3 regions of the Streptomyces sp. NPDC040405 genome follow, and region 2 is predicted to be linked to each of the others. Evidence: riboswitches for the same ligand, from Rfam matches in the RefSeq annotation. Region 2 holds a riboswitch; each other region holds the start of a gene.
What was found. Region 2 has a riboswitch for cobalamin ahead of ACZ59A_RS11635 (ribonucleoside-diphosphate reductase subunit alpha). Riboswitches for the same ligand answer to the same signal wherever they lie in the genome.
Positions count from the first base shown of each region.

Region 1: it holds a riboswitch for cobalamin, as region 2 does, so the genes downstream of both, ACZ59A_RS00335 (cobalamin biosynthesis protein) here and ACZ59A_RS11635 (ribonucleoside-diphosphate reductase subunit alpha) in region 2, are expected to answer to the same signal.
Region 3: it holds a riboswitch for cobalamin, as region 2 does, so the genes downstream of both, cobN (cobaltochelatase subunit CobN) here and ACZ59A_RS11635 (ribonucleoside-diphosphate reductase subunit alpha) in region 2, are expected to answer to the same signal.

Region 1 covers NZ_JBVIVI010000001.1:61,533-69,211, reverse strand. Annotated here, with positions in the region: gene ACZ59A_RS00345 (putative cobaltochelatase) at 1-110, opposite strand, end outside; gene ACZ59A_RS00340 (cobyric acid synthase) at 166-1,695, opposite strand; gene ACZ59A_RS00335 (cobalamin biosynthesis protein) at 1,692-2,693, opposite strand; cobalamin riboswitch at 2,835-2,975, opposite strand; gene ACZ59A_RS00330 (hypothetical protein) at 3,155-3,385, opposite strand; gene ACZ59A_RS00325 (inorganic phosphate transporter) at 3,401-4,702, opposite strand; gene ACZ59A_RS00320 (class II aldolase/adducin family protein) at 4,940-5,650, shown strand; gene ACZ59A_RS00315 (alpha/beta hydrolase) at 5,926-7,071, shown strand; gene ACZ59A_RS00310 (hypothetical protein) at 7,183-7,679, shown strand, end outside.
Region 2 covers NZ_JBVIVI010000002.1:945,158-952,836, forward strand. Annotated here, with positions in the region: gene ACZ59A_RS11630 (ribonucleotide-diphosphate reductase subunit beta) at 66-1,097, opposite strand; gene ACZ59A_RS11635 (ribonucleoside-diphosphate reductase subunit alpha) at 1,115-3,511, opposite strand; cobalamin riboswitch at 3,639-3,767, opposite strand; gene ACZ59A_RS11640 (FGGY family carbohydrate kinase) at 3,876-5,345, opposite strand; gene ACZ59A_RS11645 (histidine phosphatase family protein) at 5,457-6,089, shown strand; gene ACZ59A_RS11650 (DeoR/GlpR family DNA-binding transcription regulator) at 6,086-6,865, shown strand; gene ACZ59A_RS11655 (FGGY-family carbohydrate kinase) at 6,913-7,679, shown strand, end outside.
Region 3 covers NZ_JBVIVI010000006.1:98,350-106,028, forward strand. Annotated here, with positions in the region: gene ACZ59A_RS24805 (precorrin-2 C(20)-methyltransferase) at 1-589, opposite strand, end outside; gene ACZ59A_RS24810 (precorrin-8X methylmutase) at 586-1,236, opposite strand; gene cobG (precorrin-3B synthase) at 1,245-2,636, opposite strand; cobalamin riboswitch at 2,697-2,845, shown strand; gene cobN (cobaltochelatase subunit CobN) at 2,880-6,509, shown strand; gene ACZ59A_RS24825 (hypothetical protein) at 6,598-6,840, opposite strand; gene ACZ59A_RS24830 (cation diffusion facilitator family transporter) at 7,129-7,679, shown strand, end outside.

The DNA.
Region 1 (7,679 bases), on a different contig from region 2:
CCGCGCACCAGCACGCCGCCCACGGCGGGTGAGACGGCGTTGAGGAGCAGGGCGAGCCGCATGTCGTCCATTCCGACGACCGCGGTGAACGGGTAGGCAGTGGTGGTCATGCTTCGGTACCTCCTACGGTGCGTACGCGGTCGCGTTCCGGTCGTTCCGGTGTGCTCAAGCCGCTCCTCCCGGCGCCCCGGGCGGCACGAAGGGCAGCCCGTCCGGTACGCCGCCCTCGATGAGCCTCAGCAGCGCGTCCGTGTCCGCGTGCTCTTCGATCAGATCGCCCAGCCGGTCCAGCTGCTCCTCGCGCAGCTCCCCGAAGCGGGTGTCCGGCGCGGGCACGAACGCCCGGCCCGCCGCCTGCGCCACCCGCCGCAGGAAGGCGCGGCGGAAGCCGTCGCTCTCCAGCGAGCCGTGCCAGTGCGTGCCCCACACCGGGCCCACCCGGCAGCCGTCCAGGAAGGGTTCGTCGCCCCCGTCGAGCAGTTCGGCCACCCCGTGGTGGATCTCGTAGCCCTCCACCCGCTCGCCCAGCGCCTCGCCCACCGGCCGGGCCAGGGTCTTGCCCGTGGCGAAGCGGACCCGTACGGGCAGCAGCCCGAGGCCCGCGACCGTCCCGGCCTTCGACTCGACCTCGTCCTCGATGCGCTCGCCGAGCGCCTGGAAGCCGCCGCAGATGCCGAGCACCGGCCGCCCCTCCGCGGCCCGCCGCGCGATCGCGTCGGCGAGACCGCGCGCCCGCAGCCACTCCAGCGCCTTCACGGTGCCCCGGGTGCCCGGCAGCACCACCAGATCGGCGTCGGCCAGCTCCTCCGGGCGGTCCACGAAGCGCACGACCACGCCCGGCTCGGCGGCCAGCGCGTCCACGTCGGTGAAGTTGGACATCAGCGGTACGGCCGCCACCGCGACCCGCAGGACGTCCGCGCCGTGCGGCGGTGCGACGACGCTCTCGCGCACCGCGCCGCGCAGCGAGACGCGCAGCCCGTCCTCCTCGTCGATGCCGAGGCCGTGCGCGTACGGCAGCACCCCGACGGTCGGGCGGCCGGTGAGGTCGCGCAGCATGTCCAGACCGGGTTCCAGCAGGCTCACGTCGCCGCGGAACTTGTTCACCACAAAGGCGGCGATATGCCGCTGGTCCTCGCGGGACAGCAGCGCGGTCGTGCCGAAGAAGGACGCGAAGACGCCGCCGCGGTCGATGTCCCCGACCACGACGACCGGCAGCCCCGATGAGCGGGCAAGGCCCAGGTTGACGATGTCGGTGCGGCGCAGATTGATCTCGGCCGGGCTGCCCGCGCCCTCGCAGATCACCGCGTCGTGTGTGCGCCGCAGTTCGCTCAGGCACTCGGTGACGGTCTCCAGCAGCCCTTCGCGCCGCTGGGAGTGGTAGCCACGGGCGCTCATCTCGCCCACCGGCTTGCCCAGCAGCACCACCTGGCTGCTGCGGTCGCTGCCCGGCTTCAGCAGGACCGGGTTCATCAGCGCGCTCGGCTCGACGCGCGCGGCGGCGGCCTGACTGGCCTGGGCCCGGCCGATCTCGGCGCCGTCCCGGGTGACGAAGGAGTTGAGCGACATGTTCTGTGCCTTGAACGGGGCGACCCGGAGCCCTTTGCGCGCCAGCCAGCGGCAGATGCCCGCCGTGACGACGCTCTTCCCGGCGTCCGAGGTCGTTCCCGCGATGAGCAGTCCGCCCCCCGAGGTCATCGGGTCACCTCTTTCTGGTCGGCCGTCCGGTCAGTGGTCCGGCCGGTCGCGGAACGGCCGGTCGCGGAACGCGCCACAACAGTGGTGAGCAGGGCCAGCGCCGACACCCGCCGCGAGAGGCGGATCGCCCTCGGTATGTCGGCCACCGCCACGGGACGGCCGCCCGGATTCAGTACCGGCCGGTGCTCGACCCGGCCCGCGTACGCCAGCGTGCCGCCCAGCCGTACGCCCAGGGCGCCCGCGAACGCCGCCTCCACCGGGCCCGCGTTGGGGCTCGGGTGGCGTCCGCCGTCGCGCTGCCAGGCGCGCCACGCGCCGCGCGGGTCGGGCCCGGCGAGGGCGGCCAGGGCCGCGGTGAGACGGGCGCCGGGCCAGCCCGCGACATCGTCCAGCCGGGCCGCGGCCCAGCCGAACCGGCGGTAGCGGGCCGACTTGTGGCCCACCATGGCGTCCAGGGTGTTGACGGCACGGAAGCCCACGAGCCCCGGCACCCCGGCCGCGGCCCCCCACACCAGCGCGCCCACCACCGCGTCCGAGGTGTTCTCGGCCACCGACTCGACGACGGCCCGCGCGATCTGCTGTGCGTCCAGCGCCTGCGGATCGCGTCCGCACAGATGCGGCAGCCGCTCCCGCGCGGCGTCGACGTCCCCGGCGGCCAGCGCGTCACCGATGGCCTGGGCCTCCCGTACCAGCGAGGTGCCGCCCAGCACGGCCCAGGTGGCGGCGGCGGTCAGCGCGGCATCGGCCGTACGGCGGGGCCTCGCGAGGGTGCGTACGGTACGCGCCAGCAGCGCGGCACCGGCGGCCGCGCCGCCCGCGCACAGCGCGGTGTGCAGTGACCCGGAACCGCGGTGGTCGCGCCACAGCCGCCGCTCGGCGGCCGCGGCGGCGCGCCCGAACGCGGCCACCGGATGGCCGCGGCGCGGATCGCCCGTGACGAGATCGCCGAGGAAGCCGAGAGCGGCGCCGCACGCGTACGAGGCGTGTTCGGCACGCATCCTTCAGACCGCCGTCATGCCTCTGCGGCGGGGACCGCCGCCGGGCACACGGACAGGTGGAGCTGACGGCGTGGCAGTGCCGGGCATGGCGGTATGTCCTCACTCAGGGTCCGCGCCCTGGCTCGACGTGACCGGCGGTGAGAGTCTCCTGGCTCCCGGATCCGCGGCTCTCCCGGTCTTCCAGCCGTCCTTGCGTACGGACGGCCGTGACCCCTTGCGGTGAGGGGAGAGCGCTCCCCGGTGACAGTGGCGGGACCGCGCCGGATTCTCACCGGCTTCCTCTCCTGCCGCCGTTTGGCTCGGGAAGTCCACCATGGGGTGCGAATGGCCGTCAACTCGCATTTGACCTGCGATGCCAGAGTGTGCGGAGACCCACAGGCCCCCACCGGCCCCCACCGGGGAACGACCGCGGGGCGGTGGGCGCCGATCGGCACCCACCGCCCCGCGGTCGTCGTGTGGCCTCAGGCCACGATCAGATAGATGCCGTACGCCACCACCGCGGCGCACAGCGCGAAACAGGCGTACGCGCCGGTGCGCGCGACCGGGGACGCGCCGCCCGCGGTGGCCTGCGGCTGTGGCTGGGCCGTACGGGAGGTGCCGAGGATGCCCAGGGTGAAGACCCCGACGACGCCGACCGTCACCGCGAGGCTGACGCCGAAGACCTGGCCGAGGGCCGCCCAGTCGATGTGCATTGCGTGTGCTCCCTGTCAGCTGGTGGAACCGGTTCCCGCGGTGGCGGGAGTCGGGGCGGATTCGGACGAGGTGTCCGTGGCGTCAGCGGACGAGGCGTCCGTGCCATCAGCGGACGAGGAGGCGGACGCGGCGGGCGCGGCCTTTCCGGCGGGCGGCGGGGCCACCGACCGCAGCGCGGCGATGACGACACCGGGCGACGCGTTGGGCTCCACGCTCGGCGCGTTGACGTTGCTGGCGTCCACCGGCTTGCGGCGCGAGAGCACCCAGATGACACCGCAGCCCAGCACCGCGAGGACGGCGACCGCGGCGATGCCCCCGTTGCCCTGACCGGCCAGCAGCGCCGCGGCGGCGGCCACCAGACCGGCGGCCGGGAGGGTCAGCGCCCAGGCGACGACCATGCGGCCCGCGGTCGCCCAGCGCACCACCCCGCCCTTGCGGCCGATGCCCGCGCCCATGACGGCGCCCGAGCAGACCTGCGTGGTGGACAGCGCGAAGCCGATGTGGGAGGAGGCCAGGATGACGGTCGCGGCGCCGGTCTGGGCGGCGAAGCCCTGCGGCGGCTGGATGTCGGTGATGCCCTTGCCCATGGTGCGGATGATGCGCCAGCCGCCCAGGTAGGTGCCGAGCGCGATCGCGAGACCGGCGGAGACGATGACCCACATGGGCGGGTCGGAGTCGGGCGCGATGACGCCGCCGGTGACCAGCGCGAGGGTGATGACGCCCATCGTCTTCTGCGCGTCGTTGGTGCCGTGGGCCAGGGAGACCAGGGCGGCCGAGGCGATCTGCCCGGCGCGGTAGCCCTTCGCGGTGTCCTCCGCGGCCCGGTCGTTGGCCAGTCGGTAGGTGAGCCGGGTGGCGGCCACCGTGGCGATGCCCGCCACGACCGGCGCGGCCACGGCCGGGATGAGGACCTTCATGACGATCGCCTCGCTGTTGACCCCGTCCATGCCGACGGAGACCACAGTGGCGCCGATGAGGCCGCCGAAGAGGGCGTGCGAGGAGCTGGACGGGAGACCGGCCAGCCAGGTCACCAGATTCCAGAGGATCGCACCGACCAGCCCCGCGAAGATCACTTCGGGCTTGATGCCGGAGCCTTCGTCGATGATTCCGCCGGAGATGGTCTTGGCGACCTCCACGGAGAGGAAGGCGCCGACGAGGTTGAGGACCGCCGACATCGCCACCGCGACCCGGGGACCGAGCGCTCCGGTGGAGATGGTGGTGGCCATGGCGTTGGCCGTGTCGTGGAAGCCGTTGGTGAAGTCGAACACCAAGGCCGTGACGATCACGATCCCGATGAGAAGCGTGATGTGTTCCATACACCCGGTCAATCAGTTCGGAGGGCGGTCAGTGCCACGGTGAACGTAGGGAAACTGGGTGAACGGGAGATGAACTGAGGCGGGCTTCACGGTGACGCGGGCGCGCGGGTGTGAAAACGGCTGGTTTTCGACCGTATTCCCGTTCGCCACAAGGAGTTTGACGTCCATACATCAACTCGGTGTAGGCCGCTCCGCCCGGCGTTCCTGTGGAAGGATCGCGCCCGGAGGTGAGGGCACGTGACGGAGCCGCGATCGGCACGACGGCCACAGCCGAGGCTGACCCAGCCCCTGCGACAGGCCTGGACACAGGTGGTGCGGACGGCCCGCAGAACCACCGCCGACGGACTCGTCGTCGGCACCTCGGGCAATGTGTCGGCCCGGGTCGGCGACACCGTCCTGGTGACCCCGAGCGGCGTCCCGTACGACCGGCTCGGCCCGCGCGACGTGGTCGGCGTCGACCTCGACGGCCGCCAAGTGCTCGGCACCCTCAAGCCCACCAGCGAGCTGCCCATGCACCTCGCCCTCTACCGTCACACGGACGACGCCTCGGCCATCGTCCACACCCATGCCGTTCACGCCACGGCGGTCTCCACGCTGGTCGACGAGTTGCCCGCGATCCACTACATGACCGCCGCCCTCGGCGGGCCCGTCCGGGTCGCCGACTACGCGCTCTACGGCACCGATGAACTGGCCGAAAACATGCTGCACGCGCTGCGCGACCGCTCCGGCTGTCTGCTGCGCAACCACGGCACCGTCGTCTACGGAGCGACGCTGGACCAGGCATACGACCGCACCGCCCAGCTGGAGTGGATGTGCCAGGTCTGGCTGGCCGCGGCCGCCATTCCCGGCCACACCCCGGCCCTCCTCCCGCCCGCCGAGCTGGAGCGCGCCGCGGCCAAGTTCAGCGGCTACGGCCAGCAGCCCGCCGACGACACCGCCCACCGATAGGGGGTGTCTCGCCGGTCATGCTGGGCTCCCGACGCCTGGCACGGCACCTCGCGGCCCCGCGCTCGTCGCACGCAGCGCCTCCCCCAGCTACCGCTGGGCGGTGCCCCCTGCGCTCTCCTCACGCGGGTTGCGATGCTCCCCCAGCTACCGCTGGGAGGTGCCCCCTGCACCAGACGCCGCTCGCTGATCCAGCCTGACCGACAAGACACCCCCTAGGGGCCCGAAACAGCCCATCCCGCTGGCCGGTCCGCCGCTCGCCGCCCACACTGGGAGGGATGCGTGTGCGGACAACGGCGGTCGCTGCCGCCACCACTCTGCTGGGTGTCGGCGCGGCCGCGGTGGCGGCGGGCCGGTACGTCACCGACGCTGCCCTGAAACCGGCCCCCGACCGGCCGCTGCCGAACGAGCCGCCGCTCACCGTGCACGCCATGGACGCCGCCGATGTCGTGGCCGACGGGCGGATCGCCCTCACCCGTTCGCTCGCCTCGCTGCGCCCCGGTACGTACGGTCTCGTCGGCCGGAACTGCCATGCCGTCGTCGGCCCCGTGGACGAGGACGTTCCGCACCCCGCCGACTGCGTCGTACGCCGCCTGGAGCGGGTGACGCACGGCACCCTCGACGCGGGCACCCGGGTGCGGCTCACCCCGCAGGTGTACCTCGGCAACCCGAGGGACGCGCTCGGCATCGACCACGCCGATGTCGACATTCCCGGCGAACTCGGTCCGCTGCCCGCCTGGTTCCTGCCCGGCGAGCGCACCACCTGGGTGATCACCACTCATGGTCTCGGCACCACCCGCGAACACCCCATGGTCGTCATGCCGATGCTGCACCGGCTGCGGATCCCGGTGCTCGACCTCGCGTACCGCGGCGACCCCGGCGCCCCGCGCCCGCCCGACGGCATCGGCCACCTCGGCGAGACGGAGTGGCGCGACCTCGACGCCGCCATCCGCTACGCGGTCCGCTACGGGGCGGAGAGCATCGTCCTGCACGGCTGGTCCACCGGCGCCTCCATGGCCCTGCACGCGGCCGCCAACTCCGCACTGCGGCACCGGCTCAGCGGCATCGTCCTGGACTCGCCGGTGCTCGACTGGCGGGCCACCCTGCGCGCCCTCGCCGCCGCGCGCCGCACCCCCGCCGCCCTGCTCCCGCTCGCCGTACGGGCCGCGGAAGGGCGCACCGGGCTCCATGACAGCAGGCTCGCCGAGGCGGCCGACCCCGAGCGCCTGCCGGTGCCCACGCTCATCGTGCACGGCCCCGGGGACACCCTCGCGCCCTGGGACGCGTCGCGTGAACTCGCCGCCGCCCGGCCCGACCTGGTCACCCTTCATCCGGTCCGGCACGCCCCGCACGCCGCCATGTGGAACGCCGACCCCCACGGCTACGAGGAGGCGCTGCGGCGCTTCCTCACCCCCCTGATCTAGGGCGTTCGCAGGGAATTCCGACAGCTCCGGCTACCCGCCGGAATCCGGCCGCGGCGACCGCCGGACGGGTGCCGATTGGGCTTTCGGGCCGTCAACGGCGAGACTGCTTCTGTGACGTCCCGTACTCCGCGCGACTCCCGGCTCCGACTCGTCCGCCAGCGGCCGATGGCCACCGCCACCCGGCCCGCGCCGAACCGCTCCCGGCCGGCGCCACGCCCGCCCGAGGGCACACCACCCCGGCCGGAACTGGCCCGGCAGGCCCGTGCGGGGCTTGTCGGGGCAGTGGAGGTGGCGCGCTGGGCCGCGGCCGAGGACGACTCGCTCGGGGCCCTCTCCGACGAGGCCGCCGCCCGTGCGGCCGCCGCGCTGGGGCGCAGCCCCGAGGAGGTGCGGAACGACTGGGACCGGGCCCGGCTCGTCGGGCTGGTCGATCTGCACGGCGGCACCGCGCGCCCCGGCTGGCGGCTCCAGGCGTGGGACCGCGACGACAGCGCCGTGCTGCGCGGCTGGGTCGCGCTGCTCGACGCCTGGTCGCTGGCCAGCCCCGCGCCGGAGACCGCCGAGCCCACGGCCGTCGCCGAGGTGGTCGAGGCCGTACCGCAGCTGCT
Region 2 (7,679 bases):
CGGACCCCTGGCGGGGTCCGGCCCTTTCGCGCTTCTACGGCACCGAGGCACCGAGGCTCAGCGGCTCAGAAGTCGTCGTCGAAGGAGACCGAGCCCTCGACCGCCACCTGGTAGGCCGAGGCGCGGCGCTCGAAGAAGTTGGTCAGCTCCTGGACGTCCTGCAGCTCCATGAAGGAGAACGGGTTCTCCGAGCCGAAGACCGCGGGGAAGCCCAGCCGCTTCAGGCGCTGGTCGGCCACGCACTCCAGGTACGAGCGCATCGACTCGGTGTTCATGCCCGGCAGCCCGTCGCCGCACAGGTCGTGGGCGAACTGCAGCTCCGCCTCGACGGCCTCCTTCAGCATGTCGGTGACCTGCTGCTCCAGCTCGTCGTCGAAGAGGTCGGGCTCCTCCTCGCGGACGGTGTCCACGACCGAGAAGGCGAACTCCATGTGCATGGACTCGTCGCGGAACACCCAGTTGGTGCCGGTCGCCAGGCCGTGCAGCAGACCGCGCGAGCGGAACCAGTAGACGTAGGCGAAGGCGCCGTAGAAGAAGAGCCCCTCGATGCACGCCGCGAAGCAGATCAGGTTGAGCAGGAAGCGGCGCCGGTCGGACTTGCTCTCCAGCCGGTCGATCTTCTCCACCGAGTCCATCCAGCGGAAGCAGAAGTCCGCCTTCTCCCGGATGGAGGGGATGTTCTCGACGGCCGCGAAGGACGCCGCCCGGTCGTCCGGGTCGGGGAGGTAGGTGTCCAGCAGGGTCAGATAGAACTGGACGTGCACGGCCTCCTCGAAGAGCTGCCGCGACAGGTACAGCCGCGCCTCGGGGGAGTTGATGTGCTTGTAGAGCGTCAGCACCAGGTTGTTGGAGACGATCGAGTCGCCGGTCGCGAAGAACGCCACCAGCCGGCTGATCATGTGCTGCTCGCCCGGGGAGAGCTTGGCGAGGTCGGCGACGTCCGAGTGGAGGTCGACCTCTTCCACGGTCCAGGTGTTCTTGATCGCGTCCCGGTAGCGGTCGTAGAACTGCGGGTACCGCATCGGCCGCAGGGTCAGCTCGAAGCCCGGGTCCAGCAGGTTCTTGGTATGGCCCGGCGCGGTGTTCACGGTGGTCATCTCGGATGCGGTGGGCATTACTGGCAGGCCTCGCAGGACTCGGGGTTTTCCAGGGAGCAGGCGACCGCGTCGTCGTCGGCGGGCGCCGCCTGAGCGGGGACGGTGGCCGTGGCGGCGCCGCCACGGGCGCTCTGGGCGATCCGGGTCGCCGGGCGGGAGCGCAGGTAGTACGTGGTCTTGATGCCGCGCTTCCAGGCGTACGCGTACATCGAGCTGAGCTTGCCGATGGTCGGCGCCGCCATGAAGAGGTTCAGCGACTGGCTCTGGTCGAGGTACGGGGTACGGGCCGCCGCCATGTCGATCAGGGCGCGCTGCGGGACCTCCCACGCGGTCCGGTACAGGTCGCGTACGTCCTGCGGGACCCAGGAGAGGTCCTGGACCGAGCCGTTGGCCTCGCGCAGCGCGTCCCGGGTCTGGGTGTCCCATACGCCGAGCTTCTTGAGGTCGTTCACCAGGTAGGAGTTGACCTGGAGGAACTCACCGCTGAGCGTTTCGCGCTTGAAGAGGTTGGAGACCTGCGGCTCGATGCACTCGTACACGCCCGCGATGGAGGCGATGGTGGCGGTCGGCGCGATCGCCAGGAGCAGCGAGTTCCGCATGCCGGTCGTCGCCATCCGCTGCCGCAGCGCCTCCCAGCGCTCGGGCCAGGTGGCCCGCGCGCCGGTGTAGTGGTCCGGGTGGAGCACGCCGCGCGCGGTGCGGGTCTCGGCCCAGGCCGGGTGCGGGCCGTGGCGCTCGGCGAGGTCGCAGGACGCCTCGTACGCGGCGAGCATGATGCGCTCGGAGATCCGGGTGGAGAGCGCCGTCGCCTCGGGCGAGTCGAACGGCAGCCGCAGCCGGAAGAAGACGTCCTGGAGGCCCATCAGGCCCAGCCCCACCGGACGCCAGCGGGAGTTGGAGGCGCCCGCCTCCTCGGTGGGGTAGAAGTTGATGTCCACCACGCGGTCGAGGAAGGTCACGGCGGTGCGGACGGTGCGGTCCAGCCGCTCCCAGTCCATCTCGCCGCCCTCACCGAGGTGGGCCGCGAGGTTGACCGAGCCGAGGTTGCAGACGGCCGTCTCGCCGTCGTCGGTGACCTCCAGGATCTCGGTGCACAGGTTGGAGGAGTGGACGACCCGGCCCGGCTCGGCGGTCTGGTTGGCGGTGCGGTTGGCGGCGTCCTTGAACGTCATCCAGCCGTTGCCGGTCTGCGCGAGGGTGCGCATCATCCGGGCGTACAGCTGGCGCGCCGGGACCTGCTTGAGCGCCCGCCCCTCGGCCTCGGCCTTCCGGTACGCGGCCTCGAACTCCTCGCCCCACAGGTCGACCAGCTCGGGCGCGTCCGCGGGCGAGAACAGCGACCAGTCGGCGTCCGCCTCGACCCGGCGCATGAACTCGTCCGGGATCCAGTGCGCGATGTTGAGGTTGTGGGTGCGGCGGGCCTCTTCGCCCGTGTTGTCCCGCAGCTCCAGGAACTCCTCGACGTCCGCGTGCCAGGTCTCCAGGTAGACGCAGGCCGCGCCCTTGCGCCGGCCGCCCTGGTTGACGGCGGCCACCGAGGCGTCGAGCGTGCGCAGGAACGGCACGATGCCGTTGGAGTGCCCGTTGGTGCCGCGGATCAGCGAACCGCGGGCGCGGATGCGGGAGTACGACAGACCGATGCCGCCCGCGTGCTTCGACAGCCGCGCCACCTGGTGGTAGCGGTTGTAGATCGAGTCCAGCTCGTCCAGCGGCGAGTCCAGCAGATAGCAGGAGGACATCTGCGGGTGCCGGGTGCCGGAGTTGAACAGCGTGGGGGAGCTGGGCAGGTACGACAGCGTGCTGGTCATCCGGTACAGCTCGGCGACGTCCGCCAGCGCCCGTGTCGACAGGTCCTCGGCGAGCCCGCAGGCCACGCGCAGCAGGAAGTGCTGCGGGGTCTCGATCACCTGACGGGTAATCGGGTGGCGCAGCAGGTAGCGGCTGTGCAGGGTGCGCAGCCCGAAGTAGCCGAAGCGGTCGTCCGCCCCGTCGGCCAGCGCCTGGTCGACCAGCGCGTCCAGCCGGGCGGCGTGGGTGGTCGCGAACTCGGCCGTGGAGTCGGCGATCAGGCCCTCGCGGTGGCCCACGGCGACGGAGGCGGAGAACGAGTCCGCGCCCTGCCCGGCCGCCTCGTCGGCGATCGCGCGGGTCAGCAGCCGCGCGGCGAGCTTGGAGTACTCCGGCTCCTCGCCGATGAGTCCGGCCGCCGCCTCGGTCGCCAGGGAGCGCAACTCCGCCTCGTCCGAGCCGGGATGGCGGCCGCGCAGGGCGGCGGCCGCGACCTTGCCGGGGTCGGTGGCGGGCAGGTCGGCGGTGAGCGCGGTCAGGGTCCGCAGCAGGGCGGTCCCGGGCGCGTCGGCCACTGCCGGAGTATCGGCTGCCTCTGAAACCGGGTCGGCGGGCGCGATGGTCACTGAAGTGTTCTCCCTCGCTCGGCTGGGGGCCTTCGAGGGCGGTGCGCGATGGCCGCTCACGGGCATGCCGATTTCGTTTCACGGCACACCGCGCAGCGTCCATCGACCCACCCCGCGAGGCCCGGACGTATGCAGACGGCCGTCGGCAGGTCATCGGACTCACGGGTACGCGAAAGCGCACACGTACACCGTTGCGGGACAGTTCCGGATTCGCACCGGATTCCCCTGCGGCGACAGCGAGGACGAGCATACATCTTGTGTCGTGCTGCGCACGCGCCCCCAGATGTTGTGTCGTCAGCTGGGGGGATTCGTATATATGTACGAGTTGCGCCGGGTCTTGGCCGCGCCGGAATCCCAGGAAAAACTAGCTTCCCGGACCGCTCGCCCGCCATTCGCCCAGGGCACGGGCGAGGCGGTCGCGGTAGTCGGCGTAGCCGTCCTCGTAGGCGCCGCGAAGATCGTCCCGCGGCTCGACGGTACGGGACGCGGCGCGCCAGCGGGACGCGTCCACGGGGTCGCCGAGCGACCGCCAGGCGACCGCGGCGGCGCCCCGCGCGCCGACCTCCGGCTCGTCCGGTACGGCCACCGGGCGGCCCAGGACGTTCGCGAAAATCTCCGTCCACGCGGCCGAGCGCACGCCCCCGCCGCACAGCGCGAGCCGCCCCGAGAGCCCGGCCGCCTCCAGGCAGTGGCGGGCCGCGTAGGCGATGGCCTCGCACACGGCCCGTACGGTGTCGGCGCGGGTGGAGGCGAGGGTGAGGCCGTCCAACCGCCCCTGGGCGGCGGGCTCCACGAAGGGGGCGCGCTCCCCGGCGCCGGACAGGAAGGGCAGCGCGGTCACGCCGTTCGCGCGCGGCGGGCTCCGGTCGAGCAGGGTGTCGAGGTCGGCGGTGGTCGTCCCTGTGAGATCGAGCACCCACTCCAGCGCGGCGGTGCCGACCATCGCGGGCATCGCGCGCAGCCAGCGGTCCGGGTCGGGGGTGCACAGCCACATTCCGGCCGGATCGGCCGAAGGGTCCACCGCCGCGCGGTCGGTGAGCACCTGGCAGGCCAGCGTGGTGCCGACGATGAGCAGCCCGTCGCCCACGTCCCGCACCCCGCTGCCGATGGCGCACGCCGGAAGGTCGTACGGACCGGAGACGACGGGCAGTCCGGGCGGCAGCCCGGTCAGCCGGGCCCCCTCGTCGTCCAGTGCGAGTACGGAGCCGGGCGCGGCGGGGCGCGGCAGCAGCCGGGCGTGGTCGGCCAGTCCGCACAGCTCCAGCGCGGCGGGCACATAGGTGCGGGTGGTGACATCGAGGAACGGCAGGGAGGCGTCGGAGGCGTCCACGGTGAGGACACCGGTCAGCCGCTGGGCCACCGCGTCCACGCAGTAACCCGCGACCGCAGCCCGCTCCAGCGCCTCCGGCTCGTGCTCGGCCAGCCAGCGCAGCAGCGGGGCATGGCAGCCCGGGAACAGCCCGGAGCCGGTGCGGGCGTAGAGGGCGGCGAGCGTGCCGTCGGCGCGCCAGCGGGCGATGGTCCCGCCGCCCCGGCCGTCCAGCCAGGAGATCGGCGGACGCACCGCCCGGCCCGCCTCGTCCCGCAGCCACAGCCCGTCGCCCTGGCCGGTGAGCGCGAGCGCGACGGGCGGGCCGGGGAGCGCCGCGGCCACCTCGCGCACCACCTCGGCGACCGTGCGCAGCACGTCCTCCAGGTCCTGTTCGACCCGGCCGCCGGGGAGGCGGTCCAGCGTGCTGGGGCGGGCCGCGGAGGCGAGTGCGACCCCGTCGCGGCCGAAGGCCACGGCCTTGGTGACGGAGGTGCCGACATCCACTCCGATGATCACGCGCATTCCCTGCCGCCCTCCGCAATCCCGGTGCTGTCCGGTGCTCCATCACATGAGCGATGCTAGATTTAACATCCGATACGTGATGAGGCAATGGCTGACGCAGGGGAGCCCCGGATGACCGCCCGACTGCTGCTCGTTCGCCACGGAGAGACCGTGTGGCACGCGGAGAACCGGTACGCCGGAATCTCGGACATCGCGCTGACCGAGCGCGGCCACCGGCAGGCGCGGGCCCTCGCCCACTGGGTGCGGGGCCGCGGGATCGACGCGGTGGCCTGTTCCCCGCTCGGCCGGGCGCGGCAGACCGCCGAACCGGCCGCCACCGCGCTGTCCCTGGTCCCCGAAGTCGTCGGGGATCTGCGGGAGATGGACTTCGGCCGGTGCGAGGGCCGCACCCTCGCCGAGCTGGAGGCGGAGGACCCGGCGGCCGTCCGGGCGTTCCGCGACGACCCCGAGGCCGGTGCCTTCCCCGGCGCGGAGCGCCCCGGCGAGGCCGCGGCCCGGGCCGTCGCCGCCCTGCGCGGGCTGGCCGCCGCGCATCCGGACCGCACGGTGCTCGTCGTGGCGCACAACAGCCTGCTGCGGGCCGCCCTGTGCACCCTGCTCGGCATCCCCGTCGGCCGCTACCGCGCGGTCTTCCCCCGGCTGGACAACGCGGCGGTGACCGAGATCGGGATCGACGGCGACCGCACGGCGCTGCGCTCCCTGAACGTGCCCACCGACGGCGCCACGACAGGATCCCGCCCATGACCGCGGTCCGCTCCCAGGACACCCGCCGACAGACCATCACCGCCTACGTCCTCGCGCACTCCACCGCCACCGCGGCGGAGCTGGCCGACCTCACCGGCGTCAGCCTGATGACCGTGCACCGGGACCTGGACGAGCTGGCCCGGCTCGGCGTGCTGCGCAAGTTCCGGGGCGGGGTCTCGGCCCTGCCCTCGTCGGTCTTCGAGTCCAGCCTCGCCTACCGGATGGGCGCCCACCGGGCCGAGAAGGAGGCGGTGGCGGCCACCGCCGCGGAGCTGGTCGAGCCCGGGATGTCGGTGATGCTGGACGACTCCACGACCGTCCTCGCCCTCGCCCGGCTGCTGGTGGAGTCCGCCCCGCTGACGGTGGTGACCAACGCCCGCCGGGTGATCGAGGTCTTCGCCGGGGTGCCCCGGATCCGGCTCATCGGGCTCGGCGGGGAGTACTCGCACACCCATGACTCCTTCCTCGGCGTGCCGTGCGCGGAGGCGATCGGGGCGCTCTCGGTGGACCTGGCGCTGGTCAGCACCTCGGCCATGGACGCGGCGACCACGTACCACCAGGAGCAGGACGTGGTGCTGGTCAAGCGCGCCATGCTCGCCGCCGCGGCCCGTACGGCGCTGCTGATGGACGCGTCCAAGACCCGGCGCACGGCGCTGCACCGGCTGCGCCCGCTGGCCGACTTCGACCATCTGGTGGTGGACGGCGCGGCGGACGCCCGGCTGGTCGCCGAGTGGCGGGAGCGCACGGATGTCAGGATCGCGCCCGGCCCTTCTTAACATCGCCAGTGTTAACTTGACTCCACGTGTGAGGGGCGTGATCTGTGATGTCCGAGCGGGCTGAGGTCGTCGCGGGAATCGACATCGCCACGGCGGCCGTGCGGGTGGTGTGCGCCGACGCGCACGGGCGCGTACGGGCGCGGGGTGGCGCGGAACTCCCGCCCCCGCGCCGGGGCGCGGGCGGCCGCGGCGAACAGGACGCCACGGCCTGGTGGCCCGCCGTCGCGGCGGCCCTGCGCCAGGCCACCGGGGCGCTCCCGGCGGGCGGCCGGGAGGTCGTGGCGGTGGCCGTCGCCGCCACCTCCGGCACGATCGTCCTCGCGGACGGGCGGGGCGAACCCCGCGGCCCCGCCCTGATGTACGACGACCGCCGCGCCGCCGGGCTCAACGCCCGCGCCCAGGAGGCGGGTGCCGCGCGCTGGCGGGCCCTCGGCCTGTCGGTCGGCCCGACCGCCGCGCTCGGCCGCATCGCCTGGCTGGCGGGAGCGGAGCGGCCTGCGGATGCCCTTGGGCACCGGGCCCATGGGAACCGGCATGTCGCCCATGAGGTCACCCGGCATGTGCTCCACACCCCCGACCTCGTCGGGTGGCGGCTCACCGGCGGGCCTGTCGCCACCGACTGGTCCCACGCGCTCAAGAGCGGCTACGACGCGCGCGCCGGGGAGTGGCCGGGCGAGGTGTTCGACGCGCTCGGCGTCCCCGCCCGGTGGCTGCCGTCCGTCCGGGCACCGGCCACCCCGGTCGGCACGGTGTGCGCGGAAGCCGCCGCGGAGACCGGGCTGCCGACCGGCTGCGCGGTCCGTCTCGGCATGAC
Region 3 (7,679 bases), on a different contig from region 2:
AGGTGCGGCCGAGCTTCATGACCGCCGCCGCGTCGGTCGTCGCGAGGCGCGCCGTCAGCTCCTCCTCGGGCAGCGTGCCCGGGAGGACCGTCAGCACCTCCTCGCCCTCCACCAGCGGCGCGCCGAGCCGGGCGGCCGCCGCGCTCACCGAGGTGACGCCGGGGATTACCTCGGTGGGGTAGCGGTCGGCGAGCCGCTTGTGCATGTGCATGTACGAGCCGTAGAAGAGCGGATCGCCCTCGGCCAGCACCGCGACCGTGCGCCCCGCGTCCAGATGCGCGGCGAGCCGTGCCGCCGCCTCCGTGTAGAACTCCTCCATCGCGCCCCGGTAGCCGCCCGGATGGTCGGTGCCCTCCGTGGTGACCGGGTAGACCAGCCGCTCCTCGATGTGGTCGGGCCGCAGATGCCGCTCGGCGATGGAACGGGCGATGCTGCGGCCGTGCCGGGCGCTGTGGTACGCGACCACATCGGCCCCGGCGATGACCTCCACCGCCCGTACCGTCATCAGGGACGGGTCACCGGGGCCGAGGCCCACGCCGTACAGCCGGGCCTTCGTCGCGGGCGTCGCCCCTCGCTGCTGCTCGCTCACTCTTCCTCGCTCGCTATCGCGTTGATCGCGGCCGCCGCGATGGCGCTGCCGCCGCGTCGGCCGCGCACCACCAGATGGTGGGGCGCCGCCGGATGTCCGGCCAGCGCCTCCTTGGACTCGGCGGCGCCGATGAACCCGACCGGTACGCCGATGACGGCGGCCGGGCGCGGCGCGTCCTCTCCGCCCTCTTCGAGCATCTCCAGCAGCCGGAACAGCGCGGTGGGCGCGTTGCCAACCGCCACGACCGCGCCGTCCAGCCGGTCCCGCCACAGCTCCAGCGCGGCGGCGCTGCGCGTCGTCCCCATGCGCCGCGCCAACTCCGGTACGGCGGGGTCGGACAGCGTGCACACCACGTCGTTGTCCGCGGGCAGCCGCTTGCGGGTGACGCCGCTGGCGACCATCTGGGCGTCGCAGAGCACGGGCGCCCCGGCGCGCAGCGCCCGACGGGCCCGCGCGACCACCTCGGGCGTGTACGCGAGGTCCTTGACCAGGTCGACCATGCCGCACGCGTGGATCATCCGCACCACGACCTGGCTGACGTCGGCGGGGAGTCCGCCCAGGTCCGCCTCGGCGCGGATGGTGGCAAAGGAGGCGCGGTAGATGGCCGCCCCGTCCTTCTCGTAGTCGAACACTGTGTCCTCGATCATGTCGTTGATCATGCCGTTTCGCGGGCCGCCGCCACGGCGTCGGCCAATTGCTCCGCTGCCACGTCCGTCACGCCGCCGCCGGTCACGCCGTCCGGCTCCCGCGCGTCGCGTACGGTGAGCCGGTAGTCCGTACCGGAGGTGGCCAGCGCGTCCACCCAGCGGCCGCCGGGGTGGCCGCAGCGCCGCTCGCAGCCGGAGAAGTACACCGGCGGCGCGTCGGGGGAACGGGGAGCGTCCGTTGCCGCGCCCGCCACCGCGTGCGCCGCGTGGGCGCGCACATCGGCCAGGGACTTGGCGCAGCCCGGCCGTCCCGTGCACGCGCCGATCCCGGCCCACGGGGAGTCCGGATCGGTCACCAGCCCTGCGTCCGCCACCTCCCGCGACGCCTCCCGCGCGCCGTCCGCGGTGAACCCCGGGAGCACCACGCCGCGCCAGGGTGTCACACGCAACTCAGCCGACCCGCCCCGGGAGGCGAGCCCGGCGAGCAGCCGCCACTGCGCCGCGCCGACCCGGCCCAGGGGGACGAGGACGGACACGGCGTGGCGCCCGTCCGGCCCGGACACGATGCCCGGTGCGGGCGGCGCGCCGCCCGGGCTCTCATGTCCGATACGTACGGCTTCGACACCCTCGTCCGCGAGTCGCGCCGCCAAGCCGTCGGCGGTCACGGCGTGTTGCGCGGGCAATTCGCGCACCCGCCACGCCCGCGTACCGCTCGCCCGGGCCCTGGCCAGGAACTCCACGGCGGCCAGCGCGGCGGCGCGCGACGCGTCCCGCGCCCGCACCTCCAGCCCGTGCCCGGACCCGGGCTCCGGTCCCGACGGGTCGGATCCCACCCGCAGCACGGCTCCGCCGTCCCGCGTTGCGATCAATGTCACATCCGCGCCCAACGCGGCCACATCGCCCCGGCCGTCGTCCATCGCGAACAGGAAACGGCCTGACAAGCCGGACAACTCATCCCATGTCCCGGCGCACAGCGCGGCGTCCAACTCCCGTGCCCACGCCGTGACATCGCCGCGTCCGGCGCCGTCGAGGCCGCTCAGCGGGGACGCCACGATGTTGCGCACCCGGTCGTGGAGGTCGGAGGGGAGCAGTCCGGCGGCCCGCAGCCGGGCCGCCAGCTCGCCGCCGCACGCCGCGTCCAGGCCGCGGATCTGGAGATTGCCCCGCGAGGTGAGGTCCAGCCGGCCGTCTCCCAGCTCCTCGCTCGCCCGCGCCAGCGCCTGCGCCTGACCGGCCGTCAGCGTGCCGCCCGGTATCCGGACCCGCGCCAGGGAGCCGTCGTCCGCGGGGTGCAGCCGCAGCGCGCCGGGGCAGGCGTCATCGCGTCCGCGAGCCCGCCGCGAGGGCGCTTCGGGGGGCGCTTCATTCGCAGGTGGGACGATTGCCGGAGGGATGGACATGGCGGCGAGCATACCGACGTCCGGTCGGCCCTCACCGTCCCATGCCAGGTCAGCAACGCCTACTATGCTCAGGCGGCGGGCCGTCTGGCCCGCTGGACGCTTAAGACGGCGTCAAGGGGAGGAAACCGGTGCGAATCCGGTGCGGTCCCGCCACTGTGAGCACGGCAGCCCGCCGTGCGAGCCAGGAACTCCTGCCGTCTTCCAACCCGCCCGGGGCGCGGACCCCGAGGAAGGCGCCGAGCCATGATCCTGCTGCTGTCGACCTCCGACACCGACCTGCTCAGTGCGCGCGCGGCCACAGGCCCGGTGCCGTACCGCCTCGCCAACCCGGCGCGGCTCCCGCTCGACGATCTGCCCGGCCTCCTCGACGGTGTCGAACTCGTCGTCGTGCGGCTGCTCGGTGGCATCCGCGCCTGGGAGGAGGGCCTCGAAACCCTGCTCGCGGGCGACCTGCCCGTCGTCGTGCTCACCGGTGAACAGGCCCCTGACGCCCAGCTCATGGAGGCGTCCACGGTCCCCGTGGGGATCGCGGCCGAGGCGCACGCCTACCTCGCGCACGGCGGCCCCGCCAACCTGGACCAGCTGGCCCGGTTCCTCTCCGACACCGTGCTGCTCACCGGCCATGGCTTCGAACCGCCCGCCCCCGCCCCCACCTGGGGGCCGCTGGAGCGCACCGCGCGCGAGGACGTCACCGGCCCGGTGATCGCCGTGCTCTACTACCGGGCCCACCACATGAGCGGCAACACCGCCTTCGTGGAGGCGCTGTGCCAGGCCGTCGAGGACGCCGGGGGACGCCCGCTGCCGCTGTTCGTCGCCTCCCTCCGGGCCCCCGAGCCCGAGCTGGTCGAGGCCCTCGGCGCGGCGGACGCCGTCGTCACCACCGTGCTCGCCGCGGGCGGCACCCGCCCCGCCGAGGCGTCGGCGGGCGGCGACGACGAGTCGTGGGACGCGGGCGCGCTCGCCTCGCTCGACGTCCCCGTGCTCCAGGCGCTGTGCCTGACCTCGTCGCGCGGCGCGTGGCAGGAGAACGACGAGGGTCTGTCGCCGCTGGACGCCGCGACCCAGGTCGCCGTCCCGGAGTTCGACGGACGGCTGATCACCGTGCCGTTCTCCTTCAAGGAGGTCGACGAGGACGGCCTGCCGGTCTACGCCGCCGACCCCGAGCGCGCCGCGCGTGTCGCCGGAATCGCGGTACGACACGCCCGGCTCCGGCACATACCGGCGGCCGACAAGCGCCTCGCGCTCGTCCTGTCCGCGTACCCCACCAAGCACTCCCGGATCGGCAACGCGGTCGGCCTCGACACCCCCGCCAGCGCCGTCGCCCTGCTGCGCCGACTGCGCGCCGAAGGGTACGACTTCGGCCCCGAGGAGGGCGCCGAGGCGGTCCCGGGCCTGGCCTCCGGCGTCGGCGACGAACTGATCTACGCCCTCATCGAGGCGGGCGGCCACGACCAGGACTGGCTCACCGAGGAGCAGCTGGCCAAGAACCCGGTCCGCGTCCCCGCCGCCGACTACCGCCGCTGGTACGCCACTCTGCCGCGGGAGCTGCGCGAGTCGGTCGAGGAGCACTGGGGCCCGCCGCCCGGCGAGATGTTCGTGGACACCAGCCGCGACCCCGAGGGCGAGATCGTCCTCGCCGCGCTGCGCCACGGCAACCTGCTGGTCGTCATCCAGCCGCCGCGCGGCTTCGGCGAGAACCCCATCGCCATCTACCACGACCCCGATCTGCCGCCCTCGCACCACTACCTGGCCGCCTACCGCTGGATGGCGAGCCCCCAGGCCGACGGCGGCTTCGGCGCCGACGCCATGGTGCACCTGGGCAAGCACGGCAACCTGGAGTGGCTGCCGGGCAAGAACGCGGGCCTGTCCGCCGCCTGCGGCCCCGACGCCGCGCTCGGCGACCTGCCGCTGATCTACCCCTTCCTGGTCAACGACCCCGGCGAGGGCACCCAGGCCAAGCGCCGCGTCCACGCCACCCTGGTCGACCACCTCGTACCGCCGATGGCGCGCGCCGACTCCTACGGCGACATCGCCCGGCTGGAACAGCTGCTGGACGAGTACGCCGCCATCTCCGCGATGGACCCGGCCAAGCTCCCCGCCATCCGCGCCCAGATCTGGACCCTGATCCAGGCCGCCCGGCTCGACCACGACCTCGGCCTGGAGGAGCGGCCCGACGACGAGGGCTTCGACGACTTCCTGCTGCACGTCGACGGCTGGCTGTGCGAGGTCAAGGACGCCCAGATCCGTGACGGTCTGCATGTCCTCGGCGGCGCGCCCACCGGCCCCGAGCGGGTCAACCTCGTGCTGGCCATCCTGCGCGCCCGCCAGATCTGGGGCGGTACGTCGGCGCTCCCCGGGCTGCGCGAGGCGCTGGGCCTGGACGAGTCGGCCGCCACCCGCACCACCGCGGACGAGGCCGAGGAGCGCGCCCGCGCCCTCGTACAGGCGATGGAGGACGCGGACTGGGCGCCGGAGGCCGCCGAGAAGGCCGCCCTGGACCTGCCCGAGGCCCAGCGGACTGCCGTCACCGCGATTCTCGACTTCGCCGCCCGCGAGGTGGTGCCGCGCCTCGCCGCCACGACCGACGAGATCGACCACGCCGTCCACGCCCTGAGCGGCGGCTTCGTGCCCGCAGGGCCGTCCGGATCGCCGCTGCGCGGACTGGTCAACGTCCTGCCGACCGGCCGTAACTTCTACTCCGTCGACCCCAAGGCCGTGCCCAGCCGACTGGCCTGGGAGACCGGCCAGGCGCTGGCCGACTCGCTGCTGGAGCGCTACCGCGCCGACAACGACGGCCAGTACCCGCGGTCGGTCGGCCTGTCGCTGTGGGGGACGAGCGCCATGCGCACCTCCGGCGACGACGTGGCCGAGGCGCTGGCGCTGATGGGCATCCGCCCGGTGTGGGACGACGCGTCGCGGCGCGTGACGGGGCTCGAACCCGTGCCCGCCGACCAGCTGGGCCGCCCGCGCGTCGATGTCACCCTGCGCATCAGCGGCTTCTTCCGCGACGCCTTCCCGCATGTCGTCGGGCTGCTGGACGACGCCGTACGGCTCGCCGCGTCCCTGGACGAGGCCGACGACGTCAACTACGTACGCGCCCACACCCGGGCCGACCTCGCCGAGCACGGCGACGAGCGCCGCGCCACCACCCGCATCTTCGGCTCCCGCCCGGGGACGTACGGCGCGGGGCTGCTGCAGCTCATCGACAGCCGCGACTGGCGCACCGACGCCGACCTCGCCGAGGTCTACACGGTGTGGGGCGGCTACGCGTACGGCCGCGGTCTGGAGGGCCGACCGGCGCGCGAGGAGATGGAGAGTGCGTACCGCAGGATCGCGGTCGCCGCGAAGAACACCGACACGCGCGAGCACGACATCGCCGACTCGGACGACTACTTCCAGTACCACGGCGGCATGGTCGCCACCGTGCGCGCGCTGAAGGGCACCGCCCCGGCCGCGTACATCGGCGACTCCACCCGCCCCGAGACGGTGCGCACCCGCACCCTGCACGAGGAGACCTCGCGGGTCTTCCGGGCCCGGGTGGTCAACCCGCGCTGGATCGAGGCGATGCGCCGCCACGGCTACAAGGGCGCCTTCGAGCTGGCCGCCACCGTCGACTACCTCTTCGGGTACGACGCCACCACGGGCGTGGTCGCCGACTGGATGTACGACAAGCTGGCCCAGACCTATCTGCTCGACCCGGAGAACCGCGCGTTCCTGGAGGAGGCCAACCCCTGGGCGCTGCACGGCATGGCCGAGCGGCTGCTGGAGGCCGAGAGCCGCGGCCTGTGGGAAGAGCCGGACCCGCAGGTGCTGGAGCGGGTCCGGGAGCTGTTCCTGGAGACGGAGGGCGGCCTCGAGGGCGGGGACGACTGAGCGCGTCCCCGTAAGGTCCCCTGACGTAGCGGTCCCTGAAGCAGCGGCCCTGAAGCAGGGTCCCTGAAGGAGTGGAACGGGCGGTGGCTCAGCCGGAGGACGGCCGGGCCGCCGCCCGGATCCGGTCCGGCCAGGGCGGACAGTTGACCAGTTCGGTCCACTCGCGGTCGTAAGCCCCGGGCACCGCCCGCCCCGCGGACGACCAGCGCTCGACCAGATCCGCGTAGATCGGTACGCAGCTCGACTGGTGAAGCGTCTGGTGAACCGTTCCGCCGCCTTCGGTGCTCCGGTCCAGCGCTCTGCTCGGCTGCGAGAGAGAACGGCGTCGCATCGTCGTCGTCATGTTCGGCCAACGCGCCGCGCCCCGCGGAGTCACCTCCTTCGCGCCGACCTCACCCGCATCGGCGTGGCCTCGCACACATCAGCGACCCGTGGGCGCCCGCCCGGGTGACGTCCAAGCGGCCCCGTGCGCTGCGTAATTTCCCGGCGTGACAATGAAAAGCGTTGCCGAATTCATGAGGCAATGCCACCTGATAACCGTGTCCATTGCAGCCTTTGGAGAATTCTCCGAAGTGCTGTTCAATTGCCGCTGTCCACAAAGCGATCCGAGGAGGAGCGGGTGGGAGCCCATACGCACGGACATGGCGGCGGACACGGTGAGGGCCATGGCGGGCACGCGCACGGTGTGGCGGAGAACGCCGACCGCCGGTGGCTGTCCATCGCTCTCGCGCTGATCACCGGTTTTATGCTGGTGGAGGTCGTGATCGGGGTGATCGCGCGTTCGGTGGCGCTGCTTTCCGACGCGGCCCATATGCTCACCGACGCCGCCTCGATCGTCCTCGCGCTCATCGCGATCCGGCTTTCGGCCCGGCCCGCCCGCGGCGGCTACACCTATGGGCTCAAGCGGTCGGAAATCCTTTCCGCGCAGGCCAATGGGCTTTCCCTGCTGCTGCTCGGCGCATACCTCGGCTACGAGTCGGTGGAGCGGCTGATCGACCCGCCCGAAGTGACCGGTGGTCTGGTGCTGACCGTCGCGCTCGCCGGGATCGTGGTGAACATCGCGGCGGCCTGGTGCATGTCGAAGGCGAACCGCTCCTCGCTGAATATCGAAGGCGCCTTCCAGCATGTGCTGAACGACCTCTACGCCTTCATCGCCACCGCCATCGCCGG